DNA from 3 places in the Dietzia timorensis genome. Region 2 is predicted to be linked to each of the others. Evidence: predicted binding sites of a transcription regulator. Region 2 holds the regulator's gene; each other region holds the start of a gene.
What was found. The regulator LexA, encoded in region 2, represses DNA repair genes until DNA is damaged. The targets are predictions, from matches to a motif close to CGAACANNTGTTCG.

Region 1 (6,830 bases), 1.1 Mb from region 2:
TCGCCGCCCAGGCGACGACGCTCGGCAAGCGATTCGCCTCGGCCACAGAGGAGCTCCTCATCGCGCTACGGCGGGTGCGGACCACAGCCGATAACCTCCCGCTTCGCGGAATCAAGGGGCCGATGGGCACCGCGCAGGACATGTTGGATCTTTTTGACGGCGACGAGGCGAAGCTGCAGGAGCTCGAAACGCTCGTCGCGCAGCACCTCGGGTTCGGCCAGGTCTTCAGTTCCGTCGGGCAGGTGTATCCGCGTTCGGTGGACCACGAGGTTGTCGGTGCGCTCGTGCATATGGGAGCGGCGGCGTCATCCTGGGCCCACACTGTGCGTCTGATGGCGGGGAACGAAACGGTGACCGAGGGGTTCAAGCCGGGACAAGTCGGTTCGTCCGCTATGCCGCACAAGATGAACGCGCGTTCGTGCGAGCGGATCAACGGGATGCAGGTCGTGCTTCGTGGCTACCAGTCGATGGTGTCCGAGCTTGCCGGTGCCCAGTGGAACGAGGGCGACGTGTTCTGCTCCGTGGTGCGTCGGGTCGCGCTTCCTGACGCGTTCTTCACGCTTGAAGGGCAGTACGAAACATTTCTCACCGTGCTCGAGGAGTTCGGTGCCTACCCGGCGGTGATCGACAAGGAGCTCCAGCGTTACCTGCCGTTCCTCGCGACTACGAAGGTGCTCATGGCGTCCGTGCGTGCTGGCGTGGGGCGTGAGACCGCGCACGAGGCGATCAAGGAGAACGCGGTGGCCGTTGCGTTGGCGATGCGCGAGGAGGGGCGAGAACCGGACCTGATCGAACGGCTCGCCGCAGATTCTCGCATCCCGCTGGACAAGGAACAGCTCGAGGCCGAACTTGCGCAGAAGGACGCGTTTGTCGGTGCGGCCGGCTCGCAGACCGATGCGGTCGTTGCGCAGGTCGCGGACCTCGTCGAGCAGTACCCTGACGCGGCGGTGTACAGCCCGGGCGAAATTTTCTAGCACGCCGTGTGGCGCCTTCGCTGTGGTGTTGCGAAGGCGCGTGGCGATGCGGGTGGGGGACCGCGCAGGTTGGGCGCCTAGCGGGTCCGGTCGGTGTTCGGCCGGGCGTTAGGCGGGCTCTGCGGAGTCCCGCGGCGGAGTATTTGGCGTCCACACGAATTTTTCGAGATCGTGCGGATCCGGGCGAACCGACCAGCCATCCGGAGAGCCGTTGATCTTGTTGTGATGCGCGCGGCACACGAGAAGCAGATTTGCGAGGGTGGTACGTCCGCCGTCATTCCAGGGTTTTAGGTGGTGTACCTGGCACCGCACCGCAGGTTCGTCGCAACCGGGGAAGCGGCAGCCATCGGCTTGGGCGTAAAGCACCAGGCGTTGGACCGCGTCGGCGAATCGGGACTCGGCGTTCGTGGCGTCGGGATCGATCTCGTCGATCCGGAACAATCGCTCGCGGCCGGAAACTCGCGTGGATAAAAAGCTGGGGCCGCTCGAAGCCATGTCGAGGGCGTCGCGCACGGACACGACCGCGCCGGAATTCGTCGACACGAGAGTGCCGAGATTGGTCCAGTCTCCCGGGCCGAGGCGGATGACGATCGAAGCGACCGGCGTGGAGCCGGACGACGTGTGGGGAGCCGGTCGCGAAGCGTTTTCTGCGGGGCTCTGGCCTTGTGGCGTTTCGGTTGCGTTGGATGAATCGTCGGTGGTGGCGAGGTGCTCGAGGAGAAGATCGTGGAACGCCTGCTCGTGGCTGAGATCCTCCGGAACCCGGCCCTCTTTGGCGCTTCTTCGGCCTGTTTCGCGCGCAGCGCGCTCGCCCGCGCCGATAGACCTCCGAGCAAGGACCGCGTACCCGGGGTTACGTTTAAGACGAGTTTGGACATGCCATCGGATTGCTGACCGTAGAGTCGCGCCGCGCGGGCCGCGCGCTGTTGTGCCTGCCGGTCCTTGCCGTCGGACGGGAGCCTGGGGCTGAGTGAGGTTTGTACCTCCTGCTTGAGCGTGGCGGCGGACTTGGTGCCCGCCCTGCGCACGATGCGCTCTTCGGCCCTGTCGAGGACGGCCTTGTCGAGGAGGTCTTCGTAGGGTTCGCGTGCGGAGGCGATGGCGCGTGCTTGAATCGCGGTGATCCGTAGCTCGATGAACGCGCGGCCGGCGATGGTGTCGACAAGATCGAAGGTATCCAGCCGAGTATGCGCCTGCGGCCTGCTGCAGCCCGTCGCTTCCGATAGAGCTGCGGCAATTCGCGTGCGGGAACGGTTCAGCGCGACCTCCACCGAGGCGAAGTGCCCGGCGTGAAGAACTGCCGCGACTTCCGCGCGGCGAGCGATGAGCTCGACCTCGCGGGAAATCGAGAACCGATCGCTTTCGCCGAGCCAGCCGCGCTCGGGAGCCAACGACGCGCACACATCGGCGAGCGCCTCGCTCGCGTGGGACACGAGCGCGACCGGACTCTCGCGGGGCGCCGTGTCATCGGGGATGTCGTTCATGGCCGCCACGCTATGAGGACAGGCCGAAAAAGACGGCGCGAAACCTGCAACGAAATCAACCGCTGTGGATCACGGATGGGCCTGTGGAGTGCGGCCGGTCCGGGCGGACCTGGGTGTTTGCCTGCTGCGTTACGTTCTCGGGGGTCTGAGACCGACGAAAGTGTCGATCGTCGCGTTCAGGGGCTAGAGGGGGAGCGACACGGGATGGATGCCTGTAGCGGTGAGGAAGGTTGACACGGCGATGGCGATGGACGCGGCCCCGCCGAGCACGAGCACACTCCACGTGGCGAAGGTGGAGGAGGACGACGTGCGTGGTCGGGTGGTCGAGGCGGCAGCCTGGGCCGAGCCGGTCCGGGGGCGCGTCTGCACGGCGACCGCGGACGTGGATTCCCCAGGCGACAAGGAAGGCTTGTGGACGACGGGATGAGGCGCCTGGGGCTTGTTTTTCGCCGAGGCCACGCCCCACCACACCGCCGACGTGAGGGCGAGCGCCACCGACCAGTAGACGGTCGAACCGCGAAACACCTCGTCGCCGAACACCGTGTTCTGCTCGGTGAATCGAGCGACGATCGCGCCGACGAGGGCAAGGATCGTCGACGGAAGGCCGGCGCCTTCGCGTAATCGCGGTACGAGTACGACCACCAGTAGCAGGATCGCCGAGGCACAGATCGCCAGCGTCGCGAACCCTGTCATCAAGAAGTCAATAGGGCCGGAAGGCCCGTCAAGCAAAGTCACACCGGCGACGATATTCTCCGATGCTGGCAGCTTCGCAGGTGATCGCTGAGAAGCCGGTGATAGTAGAGCAGGAATTTTCCGGCCCCGCCCGGTCGGGTGAAACCGGCGTCCGACGTCATGGGTGGGGGTTACTGTGTGGGAATGACGTACCTCCCCAGCATCGACAGCGTGCCCTCGACCCCTTGGAACGCCGGCGAACCCGGCGCGGACGGCGGCACTGTGTTCGGCAGGTCGTTCCCGGCGCGCGGCACCGAGCGGGCCGCACTGCTACTCGTGCACGGATTCGGCGAGCACCACGGCCGCTATGCGCGGCAGATCGAACATCTCGCTGAGAGTGGGGTCACCGTGTTCGCGTTCGATCTTCCCGGGCACGGGCGCTCTTCGGGACGGCGTGCGGTCGTCGACGTGAATGCGTTGGTCGGCACAGTGCACGCGGCGCTCCTGCGGGTGGCGGCTCATGCGCGAGAACGCGGGATCCCGGTCGGACTGATGGGCCACTCCATGGGCGGGCTGCTCGCGGCGGCGACCGCAGTGCGCGTCCCGGGGGCCGTCGACGGCATGTTCCTGTCCTCGCCTGCACTACTCGTCGGCGTCGGCTACCCGGAGTGGTACAAGAATCTCGGCGAACTGCTCGCGGCGTTGGCGCCATGGGCCCCCGCGTCTTCGCTTGATCCAGAGGGAATCAGCAGGATCGAGGCGTACGTGGAGGACTATTCTGAGGACCCGCTCGTGTTCCACAAACCAGTTCCCGCATTGACGGCAGCGACGATGCTGTCCGCCGGGGATACGACCCGCGCGCAGGCGGGAACGATTTCGATTCCCACGAGGATCATTCACGGCACGGAGGATGCCCTGGCCGACATCATCGGTTCGCGCGAATTCGCGGCGCTGTCCGCGGCGGCGAGGGAGCGCGCGGGCCTGACCCCGGCGGTGACGCTCACCGAGTTCCCCGGCGCCTTCCACGAGATCTTCAACGACCTCGACGCCGACGCCGCCTACGTCCAGCTCGACGAATGGTTGGACCAACTCTTCGAGGCGTAACCGGGAGTCCTGCCGCCCTCCCGCCGTGCGCGGGCGGGCCGGATAGAAGACGTAGGCTGGTCGGCATGCGTGCGCAACTGACTGACTATCGACACCTCGGCGGCGGCAAGGTCCGCGAACTCTACGAAATCGATGCGGATACCCTGCTTCTGGTCGCGACTGACCGGATTTCGGCTTACGACCATATCCTGCCCTCGCCGATCCCCGACAAAGGTCGCGTATTGACGGCGATGAGCTTCTTTTTCTTCGACGCGCTGGGTGTACCCAACCACCTCGCGGGCCCGGCCGACGATGAGCGGATCCCCGCCGAGGTCCTCGGCCGTTCGATGGTTGTACGCAAGCTCGATATGGCCTCCGCGGAATGTGTGGCGCGCGGGTACCTCACCGGATCCGGCCTGGTCGAGTATCGCGACAGGGGAACGGTGTGCGGCATCGAATTGCCCGGCGGGCTGACGGAGGCGAGCCGGCTGCCCGAGCCGATCTTCACCCCGGCGACCAAAGCCGAGCAGGGCGAGCACGACGAGAACATCAGCTTCGCGGAGCTCGCCGATATCGTCGGCAAGGACCTCGCTGAGCAGCTGCGCACGGCGACGCTCGACATTTATTCTCGGGCGGCGGGCCTTGCGCGGGAGAAGGGGATCATCCTCGCCGACACGAAGTTCGAATTCGGCGTAGAAGCCGATGGCTCGCTCGTGCTCGCGGATGAGGTGCTCACGCCCGACTCCTCGCGCTATTGGCCCGCCGACACCTGGAACGAGGGCGAGGTGCAGCCGAGCTTCGACAAGCAGATCGTGCGCAACTGGCTCACCGGCCCGGACTCGGGGTGGGACCGCGCATCCGACCAGGCGCCGCCGGAGCTGCCCGCCGAGGTCGCCGAGCGCACACGAGACCGGTACATCGAGGCGTACGAGAAGATCTCGGGTCTGCGGTTCGCGGACTGGCCGGGCGCCGACGCTGGTGTTTTCGGCGCGGATGCGGGCGAAGAGAACTAGGAGGCGATGGTGACCGAATCCGAAAATCCCCAGACGAGCGAACCGACGGAATCCGCCGCCCGTCTCCGGCCGCCCGTGGCGAAAAAGGTTCCCGTTACCCGCTCCCACCACGGCCGCGATTTCGTCGACGACTACGAGTGGATGCGGGATCCGGAATCCTCGGACACCCGCGCCCACCTGGAGGCGGAAAACGCCTACACCGATCAGGAACTGGCGCCGATGGAGCCGTTGCGGGACACGGTGTACGAGGAGATCCGCTCGCGCATCAAAGAGACAGACATGTCCGTCCCTTCGCGTTCGGGCGACTTCTGGTATTTCTCGCGCACATTCGAAGGCAAGTCCTACGGTCAGTATTGCCGCGTGCCGGTGGCGCACGAGTTCGTCGATGCCCCGCTGGATCCCGCCGGCTGGGTGCCTCCGGAAGTGACGCCCGGGGTCGAGCTTCCCGGTGAGCAGATGCTGTTCGACGGCAACGTCGAGGCCGAGGGGCACGAGTTCTTCTCGCTGGGCGCGTTTGCAACGAACTTCGCCCAGAACGTGCTTGCCTATTCCATCGACATCGTCGGCGACGAGAGGTACACGCTGCGCTTTCGCGCGCTGACCGACAACGCGAGCGCCCCGGCCGACGAGATCGCGGGCATCGCGCCCGGCGTGACCTTCTCGCCGGACGACCGCTACGTCTTCTACGTGACGGTTGACGAATCGTGGCGCCCCGATACCGTGTGGCGCCACGAGCTCGGCACCGACACCTCCGCCGACGTCAATGTGTTCCACGAGCCCGATGAATCGTATTGGGTGGGCTTCGGCATGACCCGCTCGGAGAAATACCTCGAGATCGTTCTCGGCTCGAAGATCACCTCCGAGGCGTGGCTTCTCGACTCCGCGGACCCGACCGGCGAATTCTGGTGCGTGCGCCCCCGCGAGGTCGGCGTCGAGTACGACGTCGAGCACGCGGTGTGGGGAGGGGAGGACAAGCTCCTCATCACACACAACGACGGGGCGCCGAACTTCTGCGTCGGCGTCGGCCCCGTGGCTCCCGTGTCGGACTGGTCCGCGCTGGCCGAGCTGGTGCCGCACCGTGGCAATGTTCGGGTCGAAGGCGTGGATGCATTCATGACGTCGGTCGTGCTGAGCTATCGCGAGAACGCGCTCGGCAGGATCGCCGTCGCGCGGATCGTCGCCGACGGCGAGCCCGCGACGACCGCCGCTCAGGCGCGCGCCGGGGAGCTGGAGGGGTTCTCGCCTGTCGAGTTCGATGAGGACGTGTTCACCTCGGGGCTCGGAGGCAACGGCGAGTTCGTCGCGCCGGTGCTGCGCGTGGGTTATGGCTCGTACGTGACGCCGGGGCGCGTGTTCGACATGTCGGTCGCCACGGGCGAGCTCACGCTGCTGCGCGAGCAGGAGGTCCAGGGCGGGTACGACCGCTCCGGCTATGTCCAGCGCAGGCTGTGGGCGACGGCCGACGACGGGGTGGACATCCCGCTCTCCGTCGTCATGAGCAAAGACACGGCGGCCCGCGTCGACTCCGGTTCGCCCGCGCCGACCCTGCTCTACGGGTACGGCAGCTACGAGGCGAGCATGGACCCGTACTTCTCGGTCGGGCG
Region 2 (6,830 bases):
TCGTCGACATTGTAGTTCTCGTACGCGGACATCCACGCCGCCGAGCGCATATCGCCCTTGCGGACCATGGGTCCGGCCTCCATCGAGGTATGGATCTCGTCGCCGGTGCGGTCGAGGAAGCCGGTGTTGATGAACACACAGCGAGTGTTTGCGGCCGCGATGGCGCGGGACAGGTTGGCCGAGGTGCGGCGCTCCTCATCCATGACGCCCATCTTGATGGTGTTCTCGGGCAGATCGAGGAGCTTCTCGACGCGGCCGAAGATCTCCGAGGTGAACGCGACCTCGTCAGGGCCGTGTTGCTTCGGCTTGACGATGTAGATCGAGCCAGAACGGGAGTTGCGGTGCGTATTGCCCTCGGCGATGCCGTGCAGCCCGCACAGCGAGGTGACAATGGCATCCATGATGCCCTCGGGGAGCTCATTGCCCTCGGCGTCGAGGATGGCCGGGTTCGTCATGAGGTGACCGACGTTGCGCACGAGCAGCATGGAACGTCCGTGAAGATTGAGCTCTCCGCCGTCAGGCGTGGTGTAGGTGCGGTCGTCGTTGAGGACACGCGTGATCGTCTTGCCGCCTTTTTCGAGCTTGTGGGCGAGGTCTCCGCGCATCAGGCCGAGCCAGTTGCGGTAGCCGTGCACCTTGTCCTCGCCGTCGACGGCGGCGATGGAGTCCTCAAAGTCCATGATCGTAGACACGGCGGACTCGACGACAACGTCGGAGATGCCGGCCGAATCGGATTCGCCTGACGGGGTCGAAGCATCGAAGACGATGTCGATGTGGAGCCCGTTGTTGACGAGAAGCACGTTGGTCGGGGACGCCGCGTCGCCGAGGTAACCGGCGAGCTTGTCCGGATCCGCCAGGCCCGTGGTCGAATCGTCCGCGAGGGTGACCTCCAGCTTGCCGTCCACGATGGCGAAGGATTTAGCGCCGACGTAGCTTCCCGATGCGAGCGGCACGACGTCGTCGAGAAATTCACGGACCCAGGCGATGACCTTGTCACCGCGGACCTTGTTGTATCCCTTGCCCTTTTCTGCGCCGCCATCCTCGGGGATGGCGTCCGTGCCGTACAGAGCGTCGTAGAGCGAGCCCCAGCGTGCGTTCGCCGCATTGAGGGCGAAGCGAGCATTGAGGATCGGCACGACGAGCTGCGGCCCGGCAATCGTAGCCAGCTCCGCATCGACGTTCTCGGTCGTGACCTTGGCGTTGTCGTCCTGGGGGAGGAGGTAGCCGATCTCGCGAAGGTAATCGAGGTACTTGTCCTGGTCGACTGCGCCCGGGTACTCGCGGTGCCAGTTGTCGAGCTTGGCCTGGAATTCCTCGCGGATATCGAGCAGTTCGCGGTTGCGCGGAGCGAGGTCGGTGAAGATCTCGGACACGCCCTGCCAGAACGAGTCGGCGTCGAGGCCGGTTCCGGTAATGGCCTCGTTGTTGACGAAGTCGTAGAGGACCTTGTCGATCTGGATATTGCCGACGGTAATGCGCTCAGTCATGTGCGCTGACCTCCCTGTAATTAGTGGGTTGGATCGCGATGTTCCTACCGCCGAGTTTAATTCGCGAGCTCTAGAGCATGGTAGGTCAGGTTCCGCATTGCGGAATTACTTTGGCCAGGCATTATCATCACGAATATGACGAGTTTCGACCCGAAAGCTATAGCATCGGCAGGCGCGACAGACGACGCGCGGGAGATCAAATTTCTCAAAGGCCACGGGACTGAGAACGATTTCGTGGTCGTTCTTGACGAGTCCGCGTCGCTACGGCTTTCCGAGGTATCGATTCGTTCGATCACGAACCGTCGTTCGGGCATCGGGGGCGATGGAATCCTCCGGGTCGCGCGGGCCGGCGACCTGCACGCGGCAGGAGAACTTGATGCCATTCCCGGTGGTGTCGACGCTGGCGATTGGTTCATGGACTACCGCAACGCCGATGGCAGCATCGCCGAAATGTGCGGTAACGGCGTACGCGTATTCGCGCATGCCCTGGTTGCCACGGGGCTCGCCGACGCCGGGGAGATCCGGGTGGGCACGCGTGCCGGACTTCGTCCCGCCACGGTCAGCGACGTGACCGCCGAATCGGCAACGGTATCGGTGTCGATGGGTGTTCCCGAGGTCCTCGGCGTCTCGACGGTCTCCTTCGAAGGTCACACGTTCGCAGGTTTGGCGGTGGACGTCGGGAACCCGCACGTCGCTGCGATAGTTCCACGTATGACGCCGGAGTCCCTCGCCACCTTGCCTGTCGATGTCTCGCCGAGCTTCGACGAGGGCTTCTTCCCGAATGGCGTCAACGTGGAGATCTCCACTCCGCTGGTCGACGGCGAGGTGACGATGCGCGTGCATGAACGTGGTGCAGGAGAGACCCGCTCATGTGGAACCGGCATCGTGGCCACCGCGATCGCGGCGCTCGCCGACGCAGAGCAGAATGACGGCACTGTGGTCGTCAACGTCCCGGGGGGCCGGGTTCAGGTCGAAATCGTCGACGGCCACGCGCAGATGACGGGACCTTCGCGCCTCGTCGCTCTCGGAACTCTCGGTGAACATTTGTTGAAGGCGGATGACGTGCGAGAATAGACCTCGTATGACGAACCCTTTGCACTCTGATCATGACCCGTCCACCGGCGAACTCCAGTTGGAGGAACGCTCGTCTCTCCGGCGCGTTGTCGGCCTGTCCACCGAACTACAGGACATTAACGACGCGGAGTACCGTCAGCTACGCCTCGAGCGTGTCGTCCTCGTTGGTGTATGGACCGAAGGGTCCTCCGCGGAGGCCGATTCCGCGATGGCAGAACTGGGCGCGCTAGCAGAGACTGCAGGCTCGATGGTGCTTGATGCGGTGATCCAGCGCAGGGACAAGCCTGACGCCGCCACATACATCGGCTCCGGGAAGGTCAAAGAGCTCCGCGAGATCGTCGACGCCACGGGCGCCGATACCGTGATCTGCGATGGTGAACTCACACCGGGCCAGTTGATCGCGCTCGAGAAGGCGGTCAACGTCAAGGTGATCGATCGAACGGCGTTGATCCTGGATATCTTCGCTCAGCATGCGACGTCTCGCGAAGGTAAGGCCCAGGTATCGCTCGCGCAGATGGAGTACATGCTTCCGAGGCTTCGCGGCTGGGGTGAGGCGCTCTCACGTCAGGCCGGCGGTCGCGCGGGGTCCAATGGCGGCGTGGGGCTTCGCGGTCCCGGTGAGACGAAGATCGAAACTGATCGTCGTCGAATCCGTGAGCGCATGGCCAAAGTCCGCCGCGAAATTCGAGGAATGAAACAGGCCCGGCTCACCAAGCGCCACCGCCGGCGGGCTACGCCGGTGCCGTCCATCGCTGTTGCCGGATACACGAACGCGGGGAAGTCCAGTCTCGTTAACGCGATTACCGGCGCCGGGGTGTTGGTGGAGGACGCCCTCTTCGCGACACTGGATCCGACGACACGGCGGGCTGAACTTCCCGACGGACGGGCTGTGGTGTTGACCGACACCGTCGGTTTCGTCCGGCACCTCCCGACTCAGCTTGTCGAGGCATTCCGCTCCACGCTCGAAGAGGTGGTCGACTCGGAGTTACTTGTGCACGTCGTCGATGGCTCCCACGCGTTTCCTATGGCGCAGATCGATGCCGTCCGCGCCGTGATTCGCGACGTTGTGGCCGAACAGAACGCTGAGCAGCCGACGGAACTGCTCGTCATCAACAAGATCGACGCCGCAGACCCGCTGGTCCTTGCCGAGTTGCGCGCGGTGTTCAAGGATGCGGCGTTCGTTTCCGCGACATCGGGCGAGGGGATCGAGGCGCTCCGACATACGCTGGCCGAGTACATTGCCGAAACCGACGTCACGGTGACGCTGGAAATTCCCTACTCCCGTGGTGAGATCGTCTCCCGCGTGCACTCCGAGGGTGCAGTCGTGCACGAGGAGTATTCGGACCAGGGAACGGTGGTTACCGTTCGTCTTCCGGAATCGGTGGCAGGCGAATTGGAGGAGTTCCGCCGCTAGATACGGCGGAACACAATGATTACCTTGCCGAGAATCGTGGCGTAATTACCCGGGATCGGTCTGAAGGCTTCGTTGGAGGGAACCAGCCACACGCCGCCCGATGATTTGTCCAGCGTTTTCACGGTGGCCTCGCCGTCAATCATCGCGGCGACGATGTCGCCGTTCTCTGCCACCTGCTGCCGTCGGACGACGACGTAGTCACCATCAAGGATGCCTGCGTCCCGCATCGACTCGCCGACGACCTTGAGAATAAAGGTTTCGCCCGATCCGACAAGTTCTTCGGGCAAAGGAAATACAGCTTCGATTTCTTGCTCCGCGAGGATCGGTCCGCCCGCGGCAATACGTCCGACGACCGGAACGAAAGCGGGATGCGAGGCGCCACGTGGCAGCTGAGCGCGACGTGAGGGCTGGCGTGACGAACTAGGCGAGCGCACATCGACCGCGCGAGGCTTATGCGCATCCCGAATGAGGTACCCCTTCTTCTCGAGAGCGCGAAGCTGATAGGCCACCGACGACGTCGACTGCAGACCGACGGAGTCGCCGATCTCGCGAATGCTCGGCGGATAGCCGTGCTCCTCGATCGCGTCATTGATGACGGTCATGATCATTCGCTGCCGATCGGTCAGCTCTTCCTTTGCGGTGCGTGCCATGCCGGGTTCCTCACTGGGTAGCTCGAGCGGGCCACTTTCGAACATTGGGCCGGTGTGCGTGTAGCTTCATTCGATAGCATACCGTTCGAATCGTAATTCCGACATACACGTGTTCGATCCGCGTGTTGCTTTCGCGGTTTGGGCTTGAATGCAGGTCAAGGAACCACGAGACCCCAAACAGGGGTAATTCCTCCGGCCACGAAGAGCTTTCGTCGGCGAAATTGTCGGACCCGTTTCGTAGAACTAAGACACGAACAAAAGCGGCACAGATTTTCGAAACGCCGCATCAGACGAAGTGTGGTCCGAAAGGAATGGGAAATGACTATTCACATGGAACGGCCCAGTGTGCCCGAGGAATTGACCGCCGATCGCCAGAACGTCCGTAACTCCGGCCTTGCCGTCAAAGGTTTCAAGCAGGTCGCAGATGAACGTAGCCGTATCGACAACACGACCGTTGCGGCCCTTCGCGATCATGGTCTCCGAAGCCGGTCGGGTACCAAGGCGGAACGGTTCGAACGACTTTCTGTGGGGCGCGATGCAGGGCGCCGCTTCGACCGCTACACATCTGTGGCGAAGCGGGGAGCTTCTGAGCGGTATCTTTTCTCGAGTGCCAATTTCGATCGCATGGCACCAGATGTCTGCATACCGACCAGTGCACGCGGCAGGGACTCAGTTCGGCGCGAAGCGGTCGATTTCCGGGCGCCAACGCAGCGGTCGATCGAGCGTATGCAGACTATTACCGCTGCCGCACTGGGCGTCATCGCCGGCTTCGTTCTCTTCCTGTTTCTCTTGTACGCGAGTTAGAAGAAGCGTCTGCTCGCTGCATTGGGGATGGGACGGATGCCGTGTACTGCGAACCGAGGGGATTGAAGTTACGGGAGTCAGCTCGCCCCAACATCTAGTGGTGAGTATCGGATTAAAGCACCCGGGCGTACCATAGGTTGTAGCCGAGACGGCAGAGACCGTCGTCGTGGAGCTACGAGGAGTCCCGAGATGTTTTGCCCTATGTGCCACAAGGCGGATTCGCGAGTCATTGATTCACGAACGGCCGATGAAGGCCTTGCGATCCGCCGGCGAAGAGAATGCACATCTTGCGGTCATCGATACACCACCATGGAAGCTCCGGTGCTCATGGTGAGTAAGCGCAGCGGCGTCACCGAGCCGTTCAGTCGGGACAAGGTCATTCGCGGAGTCCGTCGTGCATGCCAGGGAAGAGACATTACCTCCGACGATCTGCACATGCTCGCGCATCGGGTCGAACTGGCCGTGCGTGCACAGGGCGTGTCGGAGGTACCGGCGCATGAAGTGGGGCTTGCCATTCTTGAGCCACTGCGCGACCTCGATGAAGTCGGGTATCTGCGGTTCGCTTCCGTCTACAAATCGTTTGAGTCTGCGGACGATTTCGAAAAGGAGATCTCGCTACTGCGGAACGACCGGCCCGTTCGCTCCTGACAGCCGTGACTCTAGTTGTCCGCGGCGTACGGGCGTTCTGGGGCTAGGGAGAGTGTAGACCACGGATTGCCTGCCTGATCTTCTTCTCCGATATCGACCCGGCAGTACCCAATTGCTGCGTATATACGCTTACCCGATATTCAGCCAGGGACCAGCGAAGCTCCCTAGATTGCCGTGAGCCACCCTTTCGATGCGATAGCGCACTGCACGCCTCTTCGACTTCGTCTTCGATCCCGATAACGCGCGCGCGAAGGGCATCGTATTTTGGTGGGTTGTCGACAGCCAACTGGATTCGTGCGTCGATGGACCTCATGTGGCGCTCAAGGTGTTCAAGCCGGCCCCGCGCGTGACGCGCCAGGAATCCACGCCCTACGAGAAACTCGACCTCGGCACGTATCTCGTCGCCAAGCTCATTTTCCCGCATCGACATGAGGGAACGCTGCACATCGAGAAGTACCGCTAGAGCTGGCAATACCTGTGTAATCATACGGGCAACGCCACCAGGAACCTCGGACCTTGCTGCATCCCGTATCTCAGCGAAGCCCGAGGCGGTCAGTGGAGCGCCTCCGTTCGAGGCCAGTATGCGGCCGATCATGACAACGACAGCGTCGGCAACCAATGCATCGATGCCGCCGTACGGGTATTGCGTCAGTGCCAGCCGCTGGGCCGGGGGACGGCCCTTGAGTAGCTGAGTTGTCGATACCAGTCCCGGGCGCAACATCTCGATCACGGCACGAGTCATTGCCGCCGAAC
Region 3 (6,830 bases), 460 kb from region 2:
GCGCGGAGGAATTTGAATCGAGAGTCGGTCTGCGAGGTCGTGCGGATGGGCGTGCGGGCACCTGCGGAACGAGACGACGATTTTCTCGCACCCTGCGCCCCTGCGCGCTCGTGCGGGGGTCGTCCGTTCATGTGCTCTCCTCCCGCGATCGTGCCCGGCCTGAGCCGAAGTCCACCCCGGATATTCATCGCTTGTGCGATGGCTTTGCTTTCTCAACCCGGAAATTACCTGTTCCCGGTCCGAATCATTCGACCTACTGCGGCGCGTCCACAGGTCCTGGCGCAGCAGGGGGAACCTGCTCATCGCCGGCGGGGGCAGGTACTCCCGCAGGTGCCGGTGCGGGAGCCGGCTCCTCTGCGGCAGGAGCCGGAAGATCCGCCACTCGCCGTCCGGCACCGAGGTCCGGAACGTGCGCTTCTTCCTGCTGGTGGGGGACCCGGAGACCGCCTTGGTCGTCATTCGATTCGCGGCCGCGCTCGGGAGGCAAACCGAACCGATTCGAATCGTTCGAGGCCGCGCTACCGCGATCACCAGAGGCGCTCCGCTCCGGCTGCAGAGGCTCGATCGGCGCGCCTAGCGTGGCCTCCTCGGGCCCTTCGACACGTGTCGATCCGTCGTCGTTGCGGACGATCATCGGTGATTCGAGCACCGTCACCATCCCCTGCTCTCCAGCCTTCCGAGCAAGGGCCTCGGCACTGCGGTCGGATTCGATCTCCGTGAGCAGGGCATCGCGCTGTTCGCGAAGGACCGCAATGTTGTTCTGCTCGGAACGCAGAGCGTACGTGTCCTCGGTCGACTGAGCAGACAAGAAGAGCGTGAATCCGATTCCTGCGACGACCAGGACGAGTACCACCGCGACGAACGGGATACGCGAGACACCGCTGCGAAGCGCCGCCGCCCGGTCCGCGAACGTGAGTGACGCAGGTGCCGATTCCGGCAGGCGACGGCCGCGTACGCTCGGCGGCGCGGACTTGCGCGTCCGCGGCTTCGGCGTCGCTGGGGCGGCCACCCCCCGGGCACCCGGACGCTCGAGGGTCGCAGTCTGCGCCCCGGCCGACGTGCGCGCGCGAGATGGCGATCCCGTCGCGCCTCCCTGCCTGCGAGTCGTGCGATTGGCGGTGCGGTCAGAGCGGACACGTCCACGTGACGGAGTGCGAGAGCTCATCAGCGGTCCTTCCTGGGCAGCTTGCGTGGAGTGATTCGTTCGGCGCAGCGCACACGCACCGATGCCGATCGTGGGTTGCCTTCGATTTCGGCGTCGGAGGCCTTTTCGGCCCCGCGGGTCAGTAGTCGGTATTGCGCTTCATGTCCTGGCAGCTCGACGGGAAGATCCGCCGGCGTCGTGGATCGCGTTCGGGCCGTCAGCTCCTTTTTGACGATCTTGTCTTCGAGGGAGTGATAGGACATGAAGATCACGTTTCCGCCCTCACGGACGAGATCGAGGTAGAGGACGACGGCGCCGGATACGGCCTCGAGCTCGGCGTTGACCTCGATACGAAGAGCTTGGAACGTTCGCTTCGCGGGGTGCCCTCCGGTCCGCCGCGCGCCTGCAGGGATCGTGGCGTAGAGAAGCTCGACGAGCTCGGCGGAGTTCCTAAACCGTTCGGTATCCCGGCGCTTGACGATGGCGGACGCGATTTGCCGCGCGAAGCGTTCCTCGCCGTACTCGCGCAAGATTCGGGCTAGGTCTTTCGCCGAATACTCATTGAGTACGTCGGCGGCCGTCATCCCGGTGGTGGAGTCCATCCGCATGTCGAGTGGCGCGTCGACCGAGTAGGCGAACCCTCGCTCGGGAACATCTAGCTGCATCGACGAGACCCCGAAATCCAGGAGCGCACCATCGATACACGCTCCGGCGTCGTCAGCCGAGAAGTCAGGTATCGCCTCGGTGATCGCGTTGGCGTCGTCGAATCGAGCGTGCACCGGAGTGAAGCGAGCGGAATACGCCGTGAGCCTTCGTGCCGCCATGTCCAGAGCTTCGGTGTCCCGGTCCACTCCGATGATGTGGAGAGTCGGAAATCGAGCCAGAAGGTGGGCGGAGTGCCCTCCGAGGCCAAGTGTGCCGTCGACGATCACCGGAGTGCGTCCTTCGTTCACCGCGGCATCGATGGCGGGGGTGAACAAGTCGATCGTTCGCGCGAGCATCACCGGGATGTGCGTTGCCGATGGAGAGTCCACCACCCACCTCCTCCCGAGAGGCCATGCAAACCAATTGGCCTGCTGGTCGTACAGATCGCGATTTGAGTCCGCAGTATCTTGAGGTCCCCGCCCAGTGGGACCTGGCGTTGGGGAAGTACGCCAGGGCACCCTGGGCGAAGGCCGCAAGACACTCCGCGCCGGAATCGATCCCCGCGGGGCCGTTCCCTAGAACTCGATACCGAGCGACGCGCCTTCCATCTCCGAGAACGCCGGAAGATTTTCTTCGTTGTAGCGATCCCATGCAGTTGCGTCCCATACTTCGAGGCGCTCGCCCAACCCGTTGACCACGCAGTCCCTGTCGAGACCCGCGTACCCGCGTTGGCCGGATGGAATGGAAATTCGTCCCTGCTTATCGAGTTGTTGCACGTCCGCCCCGCTGACGAGGATTCGGTAGAAAGCCATGTGCCGCGCAGAGCGGTTGGCCGTCGGGCGAATCTTCTTCACCAGTGCGTTGAACTCGTCTTCCGGGAAGACCGACAGCGCGTTGGTGAACCAGTTGCACACCACCAGCCCGTCTTCGAGGGGTGCTCGAAACTTTGCCGGGATTGTCAGTCGTCCCTTGTCGTCGAGCCTGGGGCGGTACGTCCCGTACCCGACGAAAACGGGTTCCCGCTCATCCGTGGAGACAGGCGTGTCGGTGGAATCCACCAGCCACCTCCCGTTCCCCGCATCCCTGGCTTTGTCCTATCGACGGCCCTGGATTACATCTGAGCGACTTGCATCCCCCACTTTACCCCACCAAGCCCCACATACAAGGCCTCATCCCCACTTTGCCCCACGCACTTAAATAAGCGCAGTTCAAAGCGGCAATATTCATCGAAATTCGTGGCGACACGCACAGCGTCGCATTTGAGGAAAGTTCCTCGACTGTGGCTAAGCATAGCTAACGAGGCGAATGTGAAACAAGTGAATCATGATCGCAGCATCAGTGGAGCAAAGTGGGGAACTCGGGAGAAGCGTGGTGGAGGAATGTGGGGACATGCGGGTCGAGACGGGTGTGAGGCCATCTGGACACAAAAAATCCCTGCCACCGTGGAGGTGACAGGGATTGTGGTCGAAAGTGGGGAGCTAGCTTCTAGCGCCCTTCCTCGAAGCGCCGCCGGAAGCGCTCTTCCATCCGATCACTGAAGTTGCCGGAGGGCTTGCTTTTCGACGCCGGGCCATTCTGCCCTCGGGACCCCTTCTTTGGTGCCGCTTTGCCACGACCTGGCGACGAAGCGCCCTTCTTCTCGGTCGAACCGGAAGTCGATAGCAAGGCGCCTACGCCTGCGCCGAACATGATGACGAAGCCGAGGAGGCTGACGATGGGAAAGCCCGCCGGCTTGGGGCCGAAGGCGAGTCCGACGATGAGTAGCGCAAGCCCGACAAGCCCGACGAGCACAAACTTCCACAAGTTTGGGCTGATACCCGACGATGAGGAGCTTCGACGGACGTTGCTCGCAAACTTGGGATCGTCCGCGTAGAGTCCGCTTTCGATCTCGTCGAGCATCCGCTGCTCGTGCTCTGAAAGTGGCACGGATCCTCCCTTGGCTGGCGTATGTCGCGAGGCTCCCATGTGCACTGCACGCGGTCCCCGATTTTTCCTGGGCAGTGTGTACAACGCGCGACGCAAACTTTTCGTTCCCGCCGAATTCTGGCGCGCGTTTTTACTCCTCCATCATACGTCCATTTGCCCGGGCCGTTACCAATTGATCCTTCGGAATTTCCCGCGAACGGCTAGGCAGCAGCTTTTTCCTGAATCTGCTCTGCCTCGACCCTTTCGAAGAACTGCCCGACCGCCCACAGGAACTTCCTGGCGAATTCGCCATCGACTTTCCGCGGAAGTCCGGCATCGATCGCCGAAACGAGGCCGGAGTACCCGCGAAACGTACGTGCCCACTCGGCCATCGCTGGGCATTCTCGTTCGAGCCGGATCCAGACGTTATTCGGCCCCCTCCGTGGCGGAGCCCCTAGGAGCAACGCCCCTTTTTCTCGGGCGCTGCGGTATGACAGCGCGAGTTTTTCTTCCGGGCTGCTCGCCGAGACTGCCTGCTCCCGGAGAAGTTCGGCCCTTCGCGCACGGCTGATATGAGCAGAACGGCGCCGCGAGCTCTGCGCGGAGATGGTCGACGTTGCCTCTGCCCGATGAATGTTGGTGTACATAATGTTCTCCGTTTTCTTGTCGATTCAATTACGGATAGAACATATATTCGCCAACTGACATTCAGCGTTGACCAGCGTGGATACTTCCAGCCCCTCCGCAGGGTCGGCACATTGTGGTGTTATGGATGGGTGGAAATACGTATCGTCGCTCTCTCGCCGGCCGAGTTTAGGCTAAGGGTGCGCGAGGCGTTGGACGTATACGTCTCGGCCATGGGCTACTCCCCAAGATTGTCGTGGCAGCGCAGCCCCGTGTGGCACGAACACAGCCGATGGGCGGGCTTCTCTGCAGTCGCGGCGTTCGTCTCAAGGGAAGACGCCGCCGGACTCGCGGTGTCGGCGCCCGCGGACGGTGCGGCCGCGCGCGGGCGCGGGAGAAGGTGGTGGTTTCGCCGGGCGAATCACGAGCCGGCGTCCGAGCCGCAGGACCTCGACGTAAGGGTCGTCCCCGCGTCGGGAGACACGCGGGGCCTGGCGGGTCAAGAGCCTCCGTCGTCAGACGAGGTTCTGGTCGGTATTTGCTATGGCTATCGCACCAGCCAGGGGCAGTGGTGGTTCGACCGGGTGTCGGCGGGCGCGCGCTCTGCAGGAGTGTCGCTCCCGGAGATAATGGCCGAACTCACCGAGCTCCACGTTCTCCCTGCGCTTCACGGGCATCGTGTCGGCCGGGCACTGCTGCAGTCGTTTCTCGCCACGCGGACAGAGGGTTCGGTTCTCCTGTCCACTCCCGAGGTCGAGGGCGAGACGAATAACGCCTGGCGTCTCTACCGCCGCGCCGGGTTCACGGATGTGCTGCGCAATTTCCTCTTCGAAGGCGATCCCCGCCGGTTTGCCATCCTGCGGACCGATCTGCACCAGATGTCCGCCACTTCCACAGCAGATGGGTCGAGAACGGAATGACGGGCGCGCGAAACGGCACGAAGATCAGGTACGACGCCGTGGTCATCGGCTCAGGCCACAACGGGCTCATCGCAGCGGCGTACCTGGCGCGCGCGGGCAAGGCGGTGGCCGTGCTGGAACGCGACAGCGTCTTGGGTGGTGCGACGTCAACCGTAGAGCGCTACCCCGGACACCTCACCGACCGCGGTTCGTCGTCGCATCTGATGATTCGGCACACCGGGATAATCGAAGAGCTCGAGCTGGGCCGATTCGGACTCGAATACCTCGATTGCGATCCGTGGGCGTTCGCGCCCGCTCCGCCGGGTTCGGGCGAGCCTCCACTGGTGTTCTCCTCTGATCTCGATGCCACGTGCGCGTCGATCGCAGCCGCCTGTTCGGAACGCGACGCCGCCGCATATCGCGAATTCGTCGCGACATGGACCCCGCTCGCAGAGGGCATGATGGCGAGCTTCGGGTCGGCGCCGAACCCGCGTGGCCTCGGGAAGCTGGTCGGATCCTACGGAATGCGCCATCCCCTCGCGCTCTCCCATCAGTTTCTCTCTTCCGGCGATGCGCTCCTGGATTATTGGTTCGACTCCGAGCGCCTCAAGGCAGCTCTCGCGTGGTTCGGCGCGCAGTCGGGTCCGCCGATGTCGTCCCCGGCCACGGCGCCGATGATCGGCTTCGCCGCGCTCATGCATTCGATCCCTCCCGGTAGAGCCCGCGGCGGTTCGGGCGCGCTCGCCGAAGCTCTCATCGCGGCGATCAGGTACAACGGTGGCGAGGTCCTCGCCTCCCATGCCGTCACCGCACTGTCGCCCGATGACGGCGGAGCGTGGACGGTTCGCGCGGGCGACAGGGATTTCCGCGCTCGCTGCGTCATTTCCGCCGCGCATATCCTCTCGACTCTCGAGCTCGTCCGCCCGCTCGTTTCGTCCGCCGACTGGGCCCGGTGGCGGCGAGGAATCCGCACGGGTTTCGGCGTCGGGATGCCGGTGCGCGTGGGAACGGATCGACTTCCCACCTACGAGGGAGCGCGTGTCGAGGAAAGTTCGCGGGGACTACAGCTACTCGTTAACGACCGCAAGCTCCTCGACCGGCGGTATGGCGTCGCCTCGGCGGGCGCCCTCGACGCCGATCCTGCAGTGCTCGTCATGAGTTTTTCCTCTCTCGACCCGAGCCTGGCCCCGTCCGGGAAACACGAGTTGACTCTGTGGTCCCAGTGGCACCCACGGCACTTGGCGGATGGTCGAAGCTGGGACGAGGTCAAGAACGCCGAGGCCGACCGCATCATCGCCGCGGTGGATTCCTATTCGCCGGGGTTCGCGAACTCGGTCGAGCATCGATTCGCGCAGTCCCCGCTCGATCTCGAGCGCGAGCTCGGGCTGTGGGGCGGGAACGTGATGCACGTCGAGATGGCTCTCGACCAGATGCTCCCGTTTCGGCCCCACCCTGAACTTGCCCAGTACCGGATTCCCGGGATCGCGGGACTATTTCTTGCCGGCGCCTCACAACATCCGGGCGGTGGCGTCATCGGTACGAGTGGGCGGATCTCCGCCTCGCTCGCACGTTCATACCTCCGCAAAGCGGTGACGAGGAAGATGTTCTGAGAT

Region 1: BJL86_RS03810 (HNH endonuclease signature motif containing protein) is a predicted target of LexA. The motif match lies at 1,703-1,716, and genes of this name have one in related genera.
Region 3: BJL86_RS06805 (SAV_6107 family HEPN domain-containing protein) is a predicted target of LexA. The motif match lies at 4,378-4,391, and genes of this name have one in related genera.

The regions. Positions count from the first base shown of each region.
Region 1 covers NZ_CP015961.1:826,826-833,655, forward strand. Annotated here, with positions in the region: gene purB (adenylosuccinate lyase) at 1-974, shown strand, start outside; gene BJL86_RS03810 (HNH endonuclease signature motif containing protein) at 1,083-1,517, opposite strand; partial or broken gene BJL86_RS17825 (hypothetical protein) at 1,862-2,377, opposite strand; gene BJL86_RS17025 (hypothetical protein) at 2,298-2,474, shown strand; gene BJL86_RS03820 (hypothetical protein) at 2,642-3,193, opposite strand; gene BJL86_RS03825 (alpha/beta fold hydrolase) at 3,335-4,234, shown strand; gene BJL86_RS03830 (phosphoribosylaminoimidazolesuccinocarboxamide synthase) at 4,300-5,226, shown strand; gene BJL86_RS03835 (S9 family peptidase) at 5,236-6,830, shown strand, end outside.
Region 2 covers NZ_CP015961.1:1,943,426-1,950,255, reverse strand. Annotated here, with positions in the region: gene BJL86_RS08910 (malate synthase G) at 1-1,487, opposite strand, end outside; gene dapF (diaminopimelate epimerase) at 1,683-2,561, shown strand; gene hflX (GTPase HflX) at 2,581-3,975, shown strand; gene lexA (transcriptional repressor LexA) at 3,972-4,670, opposite strand; gene BJL86_RS08890 (hypothetical protein) at 4,944-5,429, shown strand; gene nrdR (transcriptional regulator NrdR) at 5,619-6,077, shown strand; gene hrpA (ATP-dependent RNA helicase HrpA) at 6,121-6,830, opposite strand, start outside.
Region 3 covers NZ_CP015961.1:1,479,994-1,486,823, reverse strand. Annotated here, with positions in the region: gene BJL86_RS06830 (peptidoglycan D,D-transpeptidase FtsI family protein) at 1-131, opposite strand, end outside; gene ftsL (cell division protein FtsL) at 254-1,165, opposite strand; gene rsmH (16S rRNA (cytosine(1402)-N(4))-methyltransferase RsmH) at 1,165-2,145, opposite strand; gene BJL86_RS06815 (division/cell wall cluster transcriptional repressor MraZ) at 2,365-2,847, opposite strand; gene BJL86_RS06810 (DUF3040 domain-containing protein) at 3,275-3,715, opposite strand; gene BJL86_RS06805 (SAV_6107 family HEPN domain-containing protein) at 3,916-4,341, opposite strand; gene BJL86_RS06800 (GNAT family N-acetyltransferase) at 4,531-5,238, shown strand; gene BJL86_RS06795 (phytoene desaturase family protein) at 5,235-6,827, shown strand.